DNA from 3 places in the Metabacillus sp. B2-18 genome. Region 2 is predicted to be linked to each of the others. Evidence: riboswitches for the same ligand, from Rfam matches in the RefSeq annotation. Region 2 holds a riboswitch; each other region holds the start of a gene.

Region 1 (5,637 bases), 1.1 Mb from region 2:
TTCAAGCTGCTCTACACATAAAAGTGGCTTTACATGAGCTGACATATTACACCTCATTTAAAGGATTACGATATTTTTTAAAACGATCACTAATTAATTGACAGGCAAAAACAAATAGAAAGATAGCTAAACCAGGAAAAATCATGACATGAGGAGCAACTTGGAAATAAGCTGCTGCATCATGAAGCATACTGCCCCACTCAGGTGTTGGAGGCTGAGTACCTAATCCGAGAAAAGAAAGACCTGCAATTAAAAGAACAATTTTCCCCATATCTAATGCTCCAAAAACAACAAGACTTGGAAAAATGTCAGGAAATATATAACGTCTCATTATTCGAAAATGCGAATTTCCACTCATCTTTGCAGACAAAATATAGTCCTCCTCACTAGCTTTTATAACAAGACTTCGAACAAAGCGAACATAATTTGTCCAACGAATGATTAAAATGGCAATGATCATATTAACAAGACCAGTTCCTAAGACTCCTAAAACCGTAATAGTTAGAACAATATCGGGAATTGCAAGTATTCCATCAATGAATCTCATAAAAATCTGGTCTATTCTTCCTCGTAAATAGCCTGTAAAAAAACCAATCGGCAAACTAATAAGTAATGTACAAACCATAATAATAAATGCAAATGCAACACTAACTCTTATACCATAAATAATTCGAGATAAAATACAGCGTCCTAGATGATCAGTTCCAAACGGATATATCTCGTTAGGTGATACTAATCTTTTCGAGAGATTCACTTCTAATGGATCATGAGGAGCGAGCAATGGTGCTAAGAAGCCAAGAATAATAATGAAAAGTAATAGGCTGCTCCCCACAACAATGCTCTTGTCTAATGAAAGATCCATTTTTTTCATCCCTTAAGCCTCCTAGCGAATTTTTATCCTTGGATCAAGTGCAGCGTAAATAAGATCCACTACTATATGAAGAGATACAAATAGGAATGAAGTGAACACAACATAACCTTGGATAACAGGATAATCACGCATATTAATCGATTCAACTATATATTTTCCTAAACCTGGCCAGGAATAAATCGATTCAACTATCACACTCCCACCTAACATATAAGCAAAACTAGTACCTAGCATTGTGACAATCGGCAAAAATGCATGTTTAAAAAGATGAAAAATGAAAATATATGTGTTTGAAAGACCTCTTACTCTTGCTGCTTTTACAAACGGTTGATGTGTCAGCTCAAGCATATTCGTTCGAAGAATACGCGCATAAACAGTTCCAACACCTAAGCCGAGAGTTAGGCCTGGTAAAATCAGATGCACAAATGTTCCCCTCCCTATTGAAGGAAGCCATCCATACTGAACCGAAAAAAAATAGATAAATAGAAATCCCAGCCAAAAGGCTGGGATGGAAGAACCAATAATGGCTAACATTCTTCCAATTCCATCTAAAAGTCCATTTGAATAAATCGCCGTAGACACCCCTAGAATAATTGTGATGAAAATCATCACAATTATTCCTGCTGCTGCAAGCTCAAGTGTTGCAGGTAATCTATTTAATAATTCTTCAACAACAGGCTCTTTGGAGACAAAAGATGTTCCCCACTGCCATGTAAAAGCGTCCTTAATCCATTGAATATATTGACTCCAAAAAGTATCTGTTAATCCGAGCTCTTCTCTTAAACGATTTAGCGCTTCTTCAGAAGCCGGTACATTATGTTTAGTTAGCAAAATATAAGCAGGATCTCCCGGAGCAAATCTTAGTAGAAAAAAAGTAAGAGTCGAAACAAAAAAGATGACAAGAAACAGTTGAACGATTCGCTCTATGCCAAAACGTATCATCGTCTTCCTCACTCGCTCACATCAAGCTCTGGATGAATATAATAATATTCAATCGGATGAGGTGTAAATCCTACTACTCCATTTCTAGTACTAAATACTGTTTTTGGATGTACAATAAATGACTGTGGAAGATCTTGATTAATTACTTCCTGAACTTCGATAGCCAGTTCATTACGCTTAGTTGTATCACTCGTTTGGTTTAATTCATCAATCATACGATCTACTGTAGATGATTCATAGTGACTCACATTTGACTCACTAGCAGATTGATAGAAAATATTTAAAAAGTATTGTGGGTCCCCAGTATGAGCAGTTAACATACTGTACATTGATAAATCCCAATCTTCATTCACTAAAGCCTCATCAATATTCTCCACTTGACGAATATTCACTTTTATCCCTTCGTTTAGTAATTCAGCTTGAATCGCTTCTGCCATAACAGTTAATTCCGGTCGTTGTGGAAAGGTTAACATGGTAACTTCAAAAATACTTCCTTGCTTTTCCCACATACCATCACTATTTTTCTTCCAGCCATCTTGCTCTAATAATTGATCAATCGATTCTGATGAAGCTTGCTTCTCAACTTGACCAAATGATAATACTTCTGGAAATGGACTTTTCGCTTCAGTTCCAGCCTCTAACATAATGGAATGAACAATTTCTTCACGTGGAATTGATAAATCAACCACTTTTCGTAGTGTTACATCCTGAAACATTGGAGAATTCATATTAAACATCAACATGTGTGTGCGTAGTGATGGTGCAGTGGAAACCTCAAATCTCTTATCTTTATCCAACACTTTCATGTTATCAACAGGGATATCTGTTGCACCATCAACATCTCCTGATTGAAGAGCCATTAATCGAGAATTTCCATCTGGAATAAAACTAATGATTACTTCAGACAGTAACGCTTTCTCTCCCCAATAATCTTCATATTTCTCAACAATAAGAGATTCATCTTTATTAAATTGTTTAATTGAGAATGCTCCTGTTAGTGCAGGGTAGCTATCCTCTTTATCAAGCGTTGCCACATCAACAATAATCGTTGAAGGATCTGCCAAATGAGAGACCAACGCAGCATTTGGTTGTTTTGTTATAATCTTTAGTTCTAGATCAGAAACAACCTCTATTGATTCAACTTGAAGCAAATCTTTTACCTTTTGATCCTTCTCGATCGAACGAAGCAAAGAGTCTTTTACACTCGCTGCATCCATTTTCTCGCCATTATGAAAGGTTACATTTTCTTCTAGCGTAAATACCCATGTTGTGTCATTTTCTTGCTTCCACTCTTTTGCAAGCCAAGGTGTAGTTTGTAGTTCCTCATCTAACTTAACTAATGTTTCTGCTGTACCTGAACGCATTACCTCCCAGCTATCAATACCATGTGGATCAAGACTTTGAGGACTCCATGGAAAAGCAAGAGTTACATGCTTTTCAGAAGCTAAATCCGAGTTTGATGTTGCTGTCTTTTTCTCATCAGAACAACCTGACAATAAAAGTAGTAAACTACCAATTACGATCAAAAATAGGATAGTCTGCTTTCGTTGAATATTTTTTACCATAATAAATTTAAAACCTCCATTTTGTATATATAAATAAAAAAAGCATCTCCAACCAGCTTAAGCGGTCAGAAATGCTTGTTATTAAACACAGAAAAATACAGAAAAATCTCCATAACAAAATGTTTATGAAAATAGGTTATCAATCTATGAGCACCCTAACCACCTCCCTAGAATTCCCGTAGGTCTATCGGCGATGTAAAAATAGGCAGGTCTCCTGACTTAGGGCATAACGATCAAACCTTCCCAGGTGAACACCCAGTGGTTTATGTAGAACGTTATTTCACATTTAGTGTGAAACCCAATACAGTGGCGGGTCCGTGTCGGCATCTAACCGACTTCCCTTTTAAGCTTATAAAGCAAAATTACTACTTTACTAGCACCTATTTCCAAAGAATATAAAGTTTTTTATAACTTTTTATATTAAATTAGCAAAAGTTTTTGTCCCGATTCTCGACTTTAATATAAGACATGGCTTGCTAAGTGAAATTACTACCAATATAGAGTTAAACCTTACGAAAGTCAATATAGTAATTTCTATTTAATATTTTATTGAACAAGACTTTAGAATGATTTTCATATTAATATAAAAGCTCCATGACCTATACTACAGTTAATCCTACTTCTAAATAAAAAGAGTATAAATTCTCTATGATTGAGGTAATGCTTGTTCCCGAAAATATAATCATAGAGACTTTATACTCTAAATAGAAGTTAAAGTTAATTAAATTATTGTATCTCCTTATAGCTCATTTTTATGTACTTTACTATCTTTATTATGTGGTATAGATACCTCATATTTCCCCTTATTCATATGATAATAGAAATACGCTCCTATTAAAATCCAACCAGCTACCATCACCCATTCATATGGCCAAACTAGTGCAGCAGGCATTCCCGGCATGTATAACAAAATGAATCCTAAACTTAAAATGAGAGCAATCCAACCCACAGCATTTTGCTTTCCAGCCTTAAACGGTCGGTCCATGTTCGGCTCTTTTTTACGCAAAATAATAAAGGATAAAGCTACTAAAAAGTAGGCAACAACGATACCAAGTCCCCCAGCATCAACAATCCAAACGAGTGCTGGTCTTCCTAATAATGGTGCTAATGTTGCTAAAGCACCCAGAAATATGACTGCATTAGAAGGTGTTTTATATTTCGGATGCAAATATCCAAACCAATTAGGCAGCATTCCCGAATTTGCCATGGCATAAATAATACGGCTGCCTCCAATTATAAATGCATTCCAGCTGGTAACGATTCCGCATATTCCTCCGAATATTAAGATATTTGCGAATATTTTAGACCCAAATACAGCTGCCATTGCGTCAGCAGTCGCTAATTGTGTGATACTTAACGCCTCTTGATCAAGCGCCATAGACACGCCAAAAGCAATAGCCAAGTAAAAAACAACCGCACACCCTACTGAAAAAATAAGAATCTTCCCAATATCTTTTGCTGGAATATTCGCTTCTTCAGCAACTTGTGGAATAACATCAAATCCAACAAAAAGAAATGGTACCATGATGAGCACAGTCATGATCCCTCCAACTCCACCAGTGAAAAGCGGCTGAAGATTTTGTGGATCTCCATTTGTCCCTGCTCCAAATATAAGCAATATCCCGATTCCAACAATAAAAACAGTTAAAACAACCTGCATAAACGCTGCTGGCTTTAATCCAAAATAATTAAGCGCCGTAAGCAATATCGCCCCAACAGAGCCAATTAACACCCATGTAAGATAAACATCCCATCCACCTATTGTCCATAAGTAACCAACCTGATAGTTAGGAAGTAAATAATCTATAACAGTTGGAAGGGCAACAGCTTCAAACGTTACGACTGATACATATCCTAATGTGATCGCCCAAGACGCAATAAACGCAGCTTTGCTTCCCATTGCCCGCTCAACATAATGATGCTCTCCACCTACTGCAGGCATTGCAGATGCTAGTTCAGCATAAGTCAAACCAACAAAAGTAACGAGTAATCCCCCTATAACGAAGGCAATAATTGCTCCTACGGAACCTGCTGATACAATCCAATTTCCTGAGAGTACAACCCATCCCCAACCGAGCATAGCACCAATGGCTAAAAATAACACATCAGCCTTTGTTAAGACCTTTTTCAGCTCTTTTTCTTGTTTCATCTCCTTCATCCTCTCGTTCTTTGTACTTTGCTGCATATAAAAGTGGTATTTTGCAGTATCTCAGAATCTAGCTTCTCTTATGTATGGCTTAATGCCCGAACTCCAACGGG
Region 2 (5,637 bases):
GTTGCTACCCATTTTGGTCCGATGCGGTCTTGAAGCCTTCCTGCAAAAATGGTTGTTAAGGCAAATACTGCAATTGTGATGGAGAAGGTAACAACAATATCTTCTTTTGCCCAACCAAACTTATCCATTAAAGGCTGATTAAATAAACTCCATGCATATACTGCTCCTAAATTAATTTGAATGAGAATTGCTCCTAATACAACTAACCATCTGTTCAATTTTATTTCCTCCTAAGTTATTAACAAATAAAAAAGAGACCAACGGTGACAAATGATTATCAACGTTGGTCTCTTGTGCACTCACTTAAAGTGTTTACAAAAGCAACCAAATATTATGATTTTGTAGTGGATCTGCCTAATGCTTAAACGTTTCATAAAATGATATGATTTCCATCCATTTTTGTGAATGCGCTTACTAGGTCTAGCGATCTTTCGGGTCAATTACATAACCTATTGCAGTTAGGGAAAAGTAAAATGAAAAGAAAAGGAGGATAATCATATGGGAATAAAAGACATATTACAACTAGAAAAGCCGCTACTTATCCTTCTTTTTGGTGTTTTACTTTCACATTTAGGAACATATTTGGTTACACCGATGCTTCCGATTATTTTAAAAACAGATGCAGGTTTATCGATAGGACAAATTGGAATTGTGTTAGCAAGTATTGCCATTGCCTTTCAAGTTGGGAGCGTGGCCGGAGGAGTTTTAGCTGATCGTATTGGTCGAGGATTTACGATAGGACTTGGAGCTTTGATTGCTGCATGCGGACTTATTGGGTTTGGTTTATTCACACAGTTTTCTTTTTTGATCGTTACTGCTATTACAATGGGATTTGGTACTGGATTAAATGCTCCTTCAACAAAAGCAGCCATCGCAGCCTTTGCTTCTTCAGAGAACCAAACAACAGCTTTTTCCATAAGAGGCATAGCTGCAAATATTGGGACAGGCTCAGCAGGATTAATTGTTTTTTTTCTTTTAACCGGAACATCTAAAATGATCTTTTGGATTGCTGGTGGAATTTATATCCTTTTAGCACTACAAAGTTGGATTTTTCTCCCAAAGGGTTGTGGTGATGTGCCATGTGAGGGAATTCCTAAGGGAGCTTACAAACAGGCATTTCAAAACAAGCCCTTTATGGTGTTTAGTTTTGTAACGATTATTATATGGGCTTTATATGCACAGTTATCTCTTGCATTACCACTTAGAGCAACAGTTATTTTACCGGAGCCTAAAAATGTTGCGTTGATATGGACAGTTAATAGCTTAATTGTCATCTCATTACAAGGCTTGATTACAAAGCGAATTATTAGGAAAGTAGAGCCTCTAACTGCATTAGGATTAGGGATTCTCTTCATAACGATTGGAATTGCCTCGTTATTTTTTGCACAATCATTTTTCCATTTGATCCTTAGTGGAGGAGTGTTTGTTATTGGTGAAATGATGATTCTTCCTACAATAGACAGTACCATCTCACAATTGTCAAAAGGAGAATTAATCGGGTTGTTTTTTGCCTTATCAAATGTTGTTTACGGCTTAGGAGAGGCTGGTGGAAAATCTGCTGGTGGAAGAATTCTTGGTGTAGGTGAAAATACTTTAACACCTGTTTTCATTTACACCGCCTTAGGATTTGCGCTAGTAGTTGTTGTTACTTTTCTTAAAAAATGGCAGCCACTTAGACAATCGTTACAACAGGCATCATCAAAAGAAAACAAGCCTAAAGATGCACCTCGACTTCCAAGTGAACCTGGACAACATCGAACACATCCTGTTAACAGATGGGAACCAGAAGTGTTCTTCAGGAAAAAGCCAAGAACAGAATGATGATAACCAGGTGCATAATCGATATCTTATTGGTGAAAATCTTATTATAAAACAAAGGAGGTTAAAAGCATGAGCGTTTATGAAAACTTTCCAGTCGCAAACTTAGATCGTGATCAATTAAACAAAATCATGAGTCTAGAAAAAGAATTAAGAAGTGAAACAAATGAAAATATTGTGTTAATAGCGTATGATGAAAAAGATGAGGGAATGGAATAAATCACCACTTTAATTGTAACTTTTGTCATTTTATCCAACAATATGTTGAAATATCATTTTGGTTGCTTTAATATAATACCTATCAATTGATAACAACTTAAAATAGTAAACGCTGTAGATTAAGATGCCGCTTAAGGCTTAATAGGGAATTCGGTGTAAATCAGAAACTGTCCCCGCAACTGTAAGTGTCGACGAAATAAGCAATCCACTGTATTGAAGCTTTATTAAAAGTGATATATGGGAAGGGGCTTAAAGTAGAGTGAAACACAAGTCAGGAGACCTGTCTTAATTTATCAAGTTTCAGTTTCTTCGGGAGGTGAGAAGGTGAGACGAATGCAACCATTTTAATTTTTTGGATTGCTTTCGTATTGCCTTTTCATCCGCTCAATAAAGATATGAGCGGATTTTTTGTTCTGTCTAAATGTATAAGGTTTTATGGTTGATAGCTTAGGTATTTTCCATTGGTTTGATGATTGTTTTTATAAAAAGACATATTTCAAGAGACAACCTAATACGTTTAGATGAGTAAATTAAATAGAGTTTTAAAGATTAGGTGCACTTCAACTACTGTAGTGCTTAAAAGGGAAGTCGGTGAAAGTCCGACACGGTACCCGCCACTGTTATGGGAAGCTTTATAGCATAATGTCACTGAATGTAAACGGGAAGACGTTATAAAGCTATGAACCTAAGTCAGGAGACCTGCCTATCTTTTTATACTGATACCTACGGGCATATAGGTAGACGTGTAGTAGAAAATGCTGGTCACTTGCGCCATTTTTTAATGCACCTCTGCCTATATAGAGGTGCATTTTTATTTGAAAAATTTTAATAGATTGGAAGTGTTTAGATGACGACTTGGAATCTAACAGAAACAAAGCATCATGTACTTATTTGTAACGGAAGCAGCTGTATGAGAAAGGGTGGAGAAGAAGCAACTCAGGCAATCAGAGAAGAAATTACAAACTTAGATTTGGATGCAAGCATTCATACAACAAGAACTCGTTGTAATGGAAGATGCAAAGATGCGTGTGTAATGGTGGTCTATCCGGAGGGAGTTTGGTATAAAGCTGCAACGCCTGAATTAGCTAAAAAGATTGTTACTGAGCATCTTGTAGGTGGAAATGTGGTAGAAGACAGCGTTATTTACACATATGATAAAGATCATTTTACTGCACCTGAAAATTCAGAGTCGATTAAAGGAATAGTAAAACCGCAAAAGAGTAACGTTTAATACCGTTATACGTATTGAAAGGAGGAATTTACTTGCTAGGAAAATTACTTGTGATCGGATTTGGTCCAGGAAGCTTTGAACATATGACAAAAAGGGCTCAAGATGCGATTCAAGAAAGTGACTGTATTATTGGATACAAAACATATGTTGAATTAATTCAGGATCTTTTAACAGATCAAGAGATTATTAGTACAGGAATGTCAGAGGAAGTAAGCCGTGCCCAAGCAGCTGTGAAACTTGCCGAAGAAGGAAAAACAGTAGCTGTCATATCAAGTGGTGATGCTGGAGTGTATGGAATGGCCGGACTTGTTTATGAGGTTTTAATTGAAAAAGGCTGGTCAGAAGAAACTGGTGTGAGTGTAGAAGTCATTCCGGGTGTTTCGGCAATTAATTCATGTGCATCACTTTTAGGTGCCCCAATTATGCATGATGCATGCACAATCAGTCTCAGTGACCATTTAACTCCTTGGGAATTGATTGAAAAGCGTATTGATGCAGCTGCTCAGGCTGATTTTGTTATAACTCTTTATAATCCTAAAAGTGGTCGTCGAACAAGACAAATACAAGAAGCGCAACGGATTTTATTAAGCTATCGTTCACCATTAACACCTGTTGGACTTGTGAAAAGTGCGTATCGTGACAGACAGCATATCGTTATTACAGATCTTGAGCATATGCTCGAGTTTGATATCGGAATGCTTACAACGGTTGTGATTGGAAATTCATCGACATTTTTATATGACAATAAAATGATTACGCCAAGAGGTTATCAACGTAAGTATACGTTAAATACCACTGAGCAGAGATTAAAGCCACATGAGCGTCTTCGACATGAAAACGAACCATGGGCATTACATAAAGGTATTAACGATATGCCACCAAATAAAAAAGCAAAAGCAACCAAAGAAAAAGAAAGCTCTTTGCAACTTGCTTTAGAAGCGTTGCAAAAAGTTAAGGGAGACACAGATCCTTCTATTAACGAAGAAAAGTCTCGAAATTCTGTAAACAACCCGATTACATCGATTTTTGAATTAGCTGTCAGCCCTGGTATTGCAAATAAAAAATTCACTCCAAAGCAGATGATGACTCTTGCAGAAGTGACCGGGGACGATGGTTCAATGGAGTATACACCACATCATCAAATTCTTTTACGAATTCCGACGAGTGAACCGGAAGTGATCACCGAAAAACTTAAAGAAGTTGGGTTTTTATTAGAACCTATTGGTGATGTTTTTCAAATCAAGGCTTGTGATTTTTGTGAAGGAGAAAAGAAAGATTCCATTCCATATGCAGAGGAGCTTCATGAAAAGTTAAGCGGGCTAGATTTACCAAAAGAATTAAAGGTAGGATTTAACGGGTGTGGAATGGCATGTTTTGGTGCTGTGAATGAAGATATCGGAATTATTTTTCGAAAAGGAAAATTTGATTTGTTTTTAGGAGCCAAAACAGTCGGTCGAACAGCTCATCCTGGTCAACCGGTTGCTGAAGGAATAGAGCCCGAAAAAATCGTCGAAGTGATTGAAAATATTGTTCATGAATACAAGGAAAAAGGACATCCAAACGAAAGGTTTTTCAAGTATTTTAAACGTGTTGGTAATGTTCAAGGCTATTCATATAGGGACATGAGTCCAAAAATTGAAATTGAACCAGCTCCGTGCGGAGATTAATAAGGATAGGGGAGAATAGTATGAAAGCAATTTTACTCGTTGGACATGGAAGTCGAGATCATGAAGGAAACGACCAAGTAAGACAAACAATTGAAGAGTTAAAGCCACAATTAGATTCGGAGCTTTTAGTGGAAACCTGCTTTTTAGAGTTCGAACGACCAACTATTAATCAAGGTATTCAAACATGTGTAGAAAAAGGGGCAACTAGTGTTTTTGTCATTCCACTAATGCTACTTGCAGCAGGACATTCTAAAATCCATATACCAGCTGCGATTGATGAAGCGAAGGAAAAGTATCCTCATGTTTCATTTACGTATGGAAGACCTTTTGGCATACATGAAGAAACAATGGAAATTTGTAAAAGCCGCTTAGAAGAAGTTGGCGAGAAAATCAACGAAGAAGATCCTGAAACAGCTGTTATTTTGTTAGGTCGCGGCGGCAGTGATCCTGATGCAAACAGTGATTTATATAAAATTACAAGACTTTTATGGGAAAAGCTACATTATAAGTTTGTTGAACCTGCTTTTATGGGTGTAACAGATCCTTTAATTAAAGAAGGCGTTGAACGTTGTGTGAAATTAGGGGCAAAGAGAATTGTTATTTTACCTTATTTTCTATTTACTGGTATTTTAATCAAACGTTTAGAGCACATGATTGAAGAGTTTCAACAAGAGTTTCCTGAGGTTGAATTCAAGCTTGCCG
Region 3 (5,637 bases), 1.6 Mb from region 2:
TAAATTTTGAAATGGGGAATGGATTGATGGGAATTTTGTTTAAAAAAGAGAAAAAAACAACAACATCGGCACTAAGTGACAGCATTAGGAATCAACACGTTTCTGCAGTTGTTTTAAATATATCAGAAGTTGAAGTAAAAAAGCAGATTGGAATGATCGATTTAACAAAAGATGATTTGGTAACTGCTTTATCAATACAACCATATATTGAAGAAAATATTGAGGAAATTGTTCGCGCATTTTACTCTTCATTTGAAGCAGATAGTGGTCTTATGGGCATTATTAATGAACATAGCTCAGTAGATCGTTTACAGCAAACCTTAAAAACACATATTATGAAAATGTTTAACGGTAATCTTGATGATGAAGATGTAAAACGAATGAGAAAAATTGCTCATATTCACGTAAAGATCGGTCTTGAAGCAAAGTGGTATATGGCTGCTTTTCAGCAACTACTTAATTCAATCATTGATACAGTGGAGCCACATTTTAATACAAAGAAAGAAATCATTACCGTTGTTCAAAGTATTAGCAAACTCTTTAATTTGGAACAGCAAATTGTTTTAGAAGCATATGATAATGAATATGCTAAAGTTCGCGATGAAGCAGAAGCTGCCAAGGAGCAAATACGTGCCGAAGTAAACCAACTTGCAACCCAGCTTGCTGAAGCAAGTGAAAATACAAATGCATTTATTCAGGAAATTCTTGCTCAATCGCAAGAAATTGCTTCTTATTCAGCAGACCGCTATGAAGCAGCTTCAACTGCAGAAGGACAAGCACACAACGGAAAAAATGACCTAGAAAAACAAAATGACCTTATGTCTTCTATCGAGAAAAGTACAGTTGAAATTCTACAACAAATGAAGTCGCTAGAACAAACGTCTGAAAAAATTAATCAAGTCGTTTCAATTGTAACCGCTATTGCAGAACAAACGAATTTGCTGGCTCTAAATGCTGCTATTGAATCAGCACGTGCAGGTGAATATGGTAAAGGTTTCGCCGTTGTTGCGAGTGAAGTTCGTAAGCTTGCTGAAGAAACAAAAAATTCAGTCCAAGGTGTATCAAGCTTAATTACAAATATTCATAACCAAATTGATAGTATTTCCGGTTCTATTAATCATGTTGCTGAGCTAACAACTAAAGGAACTGACCAAATGAATGACATGAACTCATTCTTTGATAACATTCTTGAAATCATGAATAAAAACAAACAGCAAAGCGAACAATCTAAAACAGATTTAATGAACTTTACAAATGTTATTAACGATGTTTCAAATAACGTAAAATCAATTGCTGAAACTTCCGAAAATCTAAAAGTAATGGCTAGAACAATATAGAGTTTTGTTTAAGACCAATGGAATTTCATTGGTCTTTTTTATGCACTTCAATTTCAAAAAAGAATAGTATATCAATAAAACAAAACACATAATATCTTTATATATTAATCATTTTCTATTTTCGATTGACAGAAAAAACTAGATTGGTATAATACTTTTGTACGAAAAAGCACAAAAGCGTTCAAGCTATAAAGGAGTATACCATGAATGATCAAATAAAAAACTTTACTTTTCAACAATCGTTACTAATCTTGTTACTGGTATTAGCAACGATATTTGCCAGTTTATTTGTATTAAAAACAGAACCACATATTGCCTTACTTATTTGTTTAGTTCTAATCTCAATCATTGGCTTACTTAATAAATTCAAATGGAAAGCATTAGAAACAGGTATTGTCCAAGGAATTCAAAATGGAATTCAACCTATTATTATATTGGCACTTATAGGTGTATTAATTGGTGCTTGGATGAGTAGCGGGACAATTCCGACAGTTATGGTTTATGCTTTAACTGTTATTAATCCAGAATACTTATTAATGACTTCCCTTTTTTCATGTATGGTCATTTCAAGTTTAGTAGGAAGCTCCTTTACAACAGTTAGCACAATTGGTGTTGCTTTAATGGGAGCAGGTATGGCAGCAGGCTTACCAATTGAATGGGTTGCTGGGGCAATTATTTCAGGCGCATGCTTTGGTGATAAAATGTCTCCAATGTCCGATACAACAAACTTCGCTTCTGGTGTTTCATCTGTAGATTTGTTTACTCATATTAAACATATGACATTCACTACTTTACCAAGCATTTTAATTGCAGCCCTGATCTTTTTTATTTTAGGTCGAATTACTCCTATTGACTTTACGTCAATCGATGACATGAAAAACATGATTTCTATTATTGAATCTCAAGTTAACATTAGCTTTATCACATTGTTTTCACCTCTTATAGTTATTATTCTGGCTATAAAAAGAGTCGCGGTTATCCCATCTTTAGTGATTGGTATTATAACAGCAGGAATAACAGCCATCGTTTTTCAAGGGTTAATGCTGAATGAATTTCTAACAGTTTTACAAAATGGAACTTCTTATTCTATAGAAAATGAACAGGTTAGTAATATGCTAAACCGTGGCGGCCTACAATCAATGATGTGGTCCATCTCACTTATCTTAATTGCCTTTGCCTTTGGTGGATTACTTAATACATTAAGCATTATCCCTACACTATTAAATGGATTAATTGAACGTATACAGTCAAAGGGACAGCTTATACTATCAACTGCCGCTTCATCGTTTGGCGTAAACCTATTAACCGGTGAACAATACTTATCAATTCTTATCCCAGGTCAAACGTTTAAAGGTCTTTACGATAAAATCAAGCTAGATCGCAAATATTTATCACGAACACTTGAAGATGCCGGAACATTACTTAATCCCTTAATTCCATGGGGAGTTAGCGGAGCTTTCTTCGCTCAAACACTTGGTGTACCCGTTTTAGCGTTTTTACCATTTGCGTTCTTTTTATACCTATCACCAATATTCACAGTTATATATGGATTTTTAAGTAAACGTGTATAAAGAAAGGGGCTGTCATTTATTTTGACAGCCCTCTTTCCTTTACAAGTTTCTATCAATCTAGATAATTTTCGACAAACGAAAACAATTGGTTGATTATTTTGTATATGTGCTATATCATGGAAATATATCTAATTATAACTATATATTGATTTATTAACCAAAACAAAAAACTATATATTGTATTTTACGAGATTCAGGTGCCAATTAAGGCTGAAAAGGGAATCTGGTGCAATTCCAGAACTGTCCCCGCAACTGTAAATGTGACGAATTGAGAAATCCACTGTACATATTAGGTATGGGAAGGACTCATAGTAGGACGAGCATAAGTCAGGAGACCTACCTGCATCTTGTGGAAGTTTCAATTTCTTCGGGGACTGAGAAGGTGAGACGATAGCTGATCATTCAAGCTTTTTTTGCCTTGAACTCTCCTCTGTCGTTTTATCTCTCCCCCTGAGTTACTAATTCAACAGATGGAGGAATATTTATGAGCATCGCAACATCCCCTATTATTTATAACAACAAAAACAACCAGGAAGCATTTGACATATCTAAATTAACTTCATACATTGAAAGCATTCATCAAAACTTCCCTTCTCTACATATAGATGACTACTTAACACGAATCCAAAACACGATCGTACAAAGAGAGTCTTATACTACGGATCAACTTACTAATTTACTCATTCTAGAAGGATTATCAAATATAAATGAACAAGAGCCGGAATGGACATATTTTTGTGCGCAAATCTACTTATCAAAATTGTATAAAGAAGCTGCAGAAAACAGAGGTTATGACAAAAAGCAAAAATATGGAGATTTTTATGATTTAGTAAACACTCTCGTCTCAAAGGGACTTTACAGCTCAAAGCTTCTTGACCAATATTCTCAAAGTGAACTTTCACAAATTGGTTCCTTTATTAAGCCGGAAAATGACAACCTCTTTACATATATTGGACTAAGAACATTAGCAGACCGTTATTTAACACGTGACTTTAGTAAACAAACATATGAACTGCCTCAAGAGCGTTTTGTCATTATTGCAATGACATTAATGGCAAATGAAAACAAAGATCATCGTCTTGAGCTTGTAAAACAAGCGTATTGGGCAATGAGCAACCTTTATATGACCGTTGCAACACCTACTTTATCAAATGCAGGAAAACCTGTTGGTCAATTATCGAGTTGTTTTATTGATACAATCGATGATAGTTTACAAGGAATTTTTGATAGTAACACTGATATTGCCAATCTTTCAAAATCTGGTGGAGGTGTTGGTGCATATCTTGGGAAAATTCGAAGCCGTGGTAGTGATATCCGTGGATTCAAAGGGGTGTCTTCTGGTGTTATTCCATGGATGAAGCAGCTTAACAACACTGCTGTAAGCGTTGATCAATTAGGTCAACGTAAAGGAGCCATCGCTGTTTACTTAGATGTGTGGCATAAAGATATCTTTTCATTTCTTGATTCGAAGTTGAACAATGGTGATGAAAGAATGCGGACACATGACTTATTTACCGGTGTGTGTATTCCTGATGTATTTATGGAGCAGGTTGAAGCACGTGGTGATTGGTACTTATTTGATCCACATGAAGTTCGTAAAGTAATGGGCTTTAGCATCGAAGATTATTATGATGAACAAAAAGGTCAAGGAAGCTTCAGAGAGCGCTATTGGGACTGTGTTCAAAATGAACAGTTATCTAAGGAAAAAGTCCCTGCGATTGATATTATGAAACGAATTATGATCAGTCAGTTAGAAGCTGGTACTCCATATATGTTCTATCGAGATGAGGTAAACCGCAATAATGCCAACTCACACCAAGGAATGATTTATTGCAGCAATTTGTGCACAGAAATCACACAAAATCAAAGTCCGACAACAGTTGAAGAGCAATTCACTGAGGATGGAAAAATCATTACAGTAAAAACACCAGGTGATTTTGTTGTATGTAACCTTTCCTCTATTAACCTTGCAAAAGCTGTTACAGATGATGTTTTAGAAACACTTATTCCTATCCAGGTAAGAATGCTGGACAATGTTATTGACCTTAATACAATTCCTGTTCTTCAAGCTAGATTAACAAATGAAAAATATAGAGCAATCGGTTTAGGAACATTCGGATGGCATCACCTTCTTGCCCTGAAGCAATTAAAATGGGAAAACGAGGAAGCTGTTACCTACGCGGACAAGCTATATGAAAGAATTTCTTATCTAACAATTCAAGCTAGCATGGAGCTTTCAAAAGAAAAAGGTGCTTATCCTGTATTTAAAGGCTCTGACTGGGAAACAGGCTCCTACTTCGAAAAAAGAGGTTATTCCTCAAACGAAAGTGATATTGATTGGGATTCTCTCAAGAAAGATGTTCAAAGTCATGGAATTCGTAACAGTTATTTAATGGCAGTTGCGCCTAATGCATCAACTTCAATTATTGCAGGCAGCACGGCTAGTATTGACCCAATATTCCAAAAGGTTTACTCAGAAGAAAAGAAAGATTATAAGATTCCGGTTACTGTTCCTGATTTGAATCCTGAAACAACTTGGTATTATAAATCGGCCTATTTTATTGACCAAAAATGGAGCATCAAACAAAATGCTGCTAGACAGCATCATATTGATCAATCCATTTCATTTAATATATATGTGCAAAACACGATTAAAGCTAAGGATTTACTTGATTTACACATAACAGCATGGAGAGAAGGATTAAAAACTACGTATTACTTACGTTCAA

What was found. Region 2 has a riboswitch for cobalamin ahead of LPC09_RS11440 ((2Fe-2S) ferredoxin domain-containing protein). Riboswitches for the same ligand answer to the same signal wherever they lie in the genome.
Region 1: it holds a riboswitch for cobalamin, as region 2 does, so the genes downstream of both, LPC09_RS05880 (ABC transporter substrate-binding protein) here and LPC09_RS11440 ((2Fe-2S) ferredoxin domain-containing protein) in region 2, are expected to answer to the same signal.
Region 3: it holds a riboswitch for cobalamin, as region 2 does, so the genes downstream of both, LPC09_RS03625 (ribonucleoside-diphosphate reductase subunit alpha) here and LPC09_RS11440 ((2Fe-2S) ferredoxin domain-containing protein) in region 2, are expected to answer to the same signal.

Annotation. Positions count from the first base shown of each region.
Region 1 covers NZ_CP088245.1:1,146,569-1,152,205, reverse strand. Annotated here, with positions in the region: gene LPC09_RS05895 (ATP-binding cassette domain-containing protein) at 1-45, opposite strand, end outside; gene nikC (nickel transporter permease) at 47-871, opposite strand; gene nikB (nickel ABC transporter permease) at 884-1,813, opposite strand; gene LPC09_RS05880 (ABC transporter substrate-binding protein) at 1,822-3,378, opposite strand; cobalamin riboswitch at 3,566-3,777, opposite strand; gene LPC09_RS05875 (APC family permease) at 4,118-5,527, opposite strand.
Region 2 covers NZ_CP088245.1:2,267,099-2,272,735, forward strand. Annotated here, with positions in the region: gene LPC09_RS11425 (L-lactate MFS transporter) at 1-218, opposite strand, end outside; gene LPC09_RS11430 (MFS transporter) at 499-1,821, shown strand; gene LPC09_RS11435 (hypothetical protein) at 1,891-2,037, shown strand; cobalamin riboswitch at 2,143-2,339, shown strand; cobalamin riboswitch at 2,572-2,758, shown strand; gene LPC09_RS11440 ((2Fe-2S) ferredoxin domain-containing protein) at 2,885-3,268, shown strand; gene cobJ (precorrin-3B C(17)-methyltransferase) at 3,301-4,935, shown strand; gene LPC09_RS11450 (sirohydrochlorin chelatase) at 4,956-5,637, shown strand, end outside.
Region 3 covers NZ_CP088245.1:692,070-697,706, reverse strand. Annotated here, with positions in the region: gene LPC09_RS03635 (globin-coupled sensor protein) at 27-1,337, shown strand; gene nhaC (Na+/H+ antiporter NhaC) at 1,541-2,908, shown strand; cobalamin riboswitch at 3,087-3,266, shown strand; gene LPC09_RS03625 (ribonucleoside-diphosphate reductase subunit alpha) at 3,393-5,637, shown strand, end outside.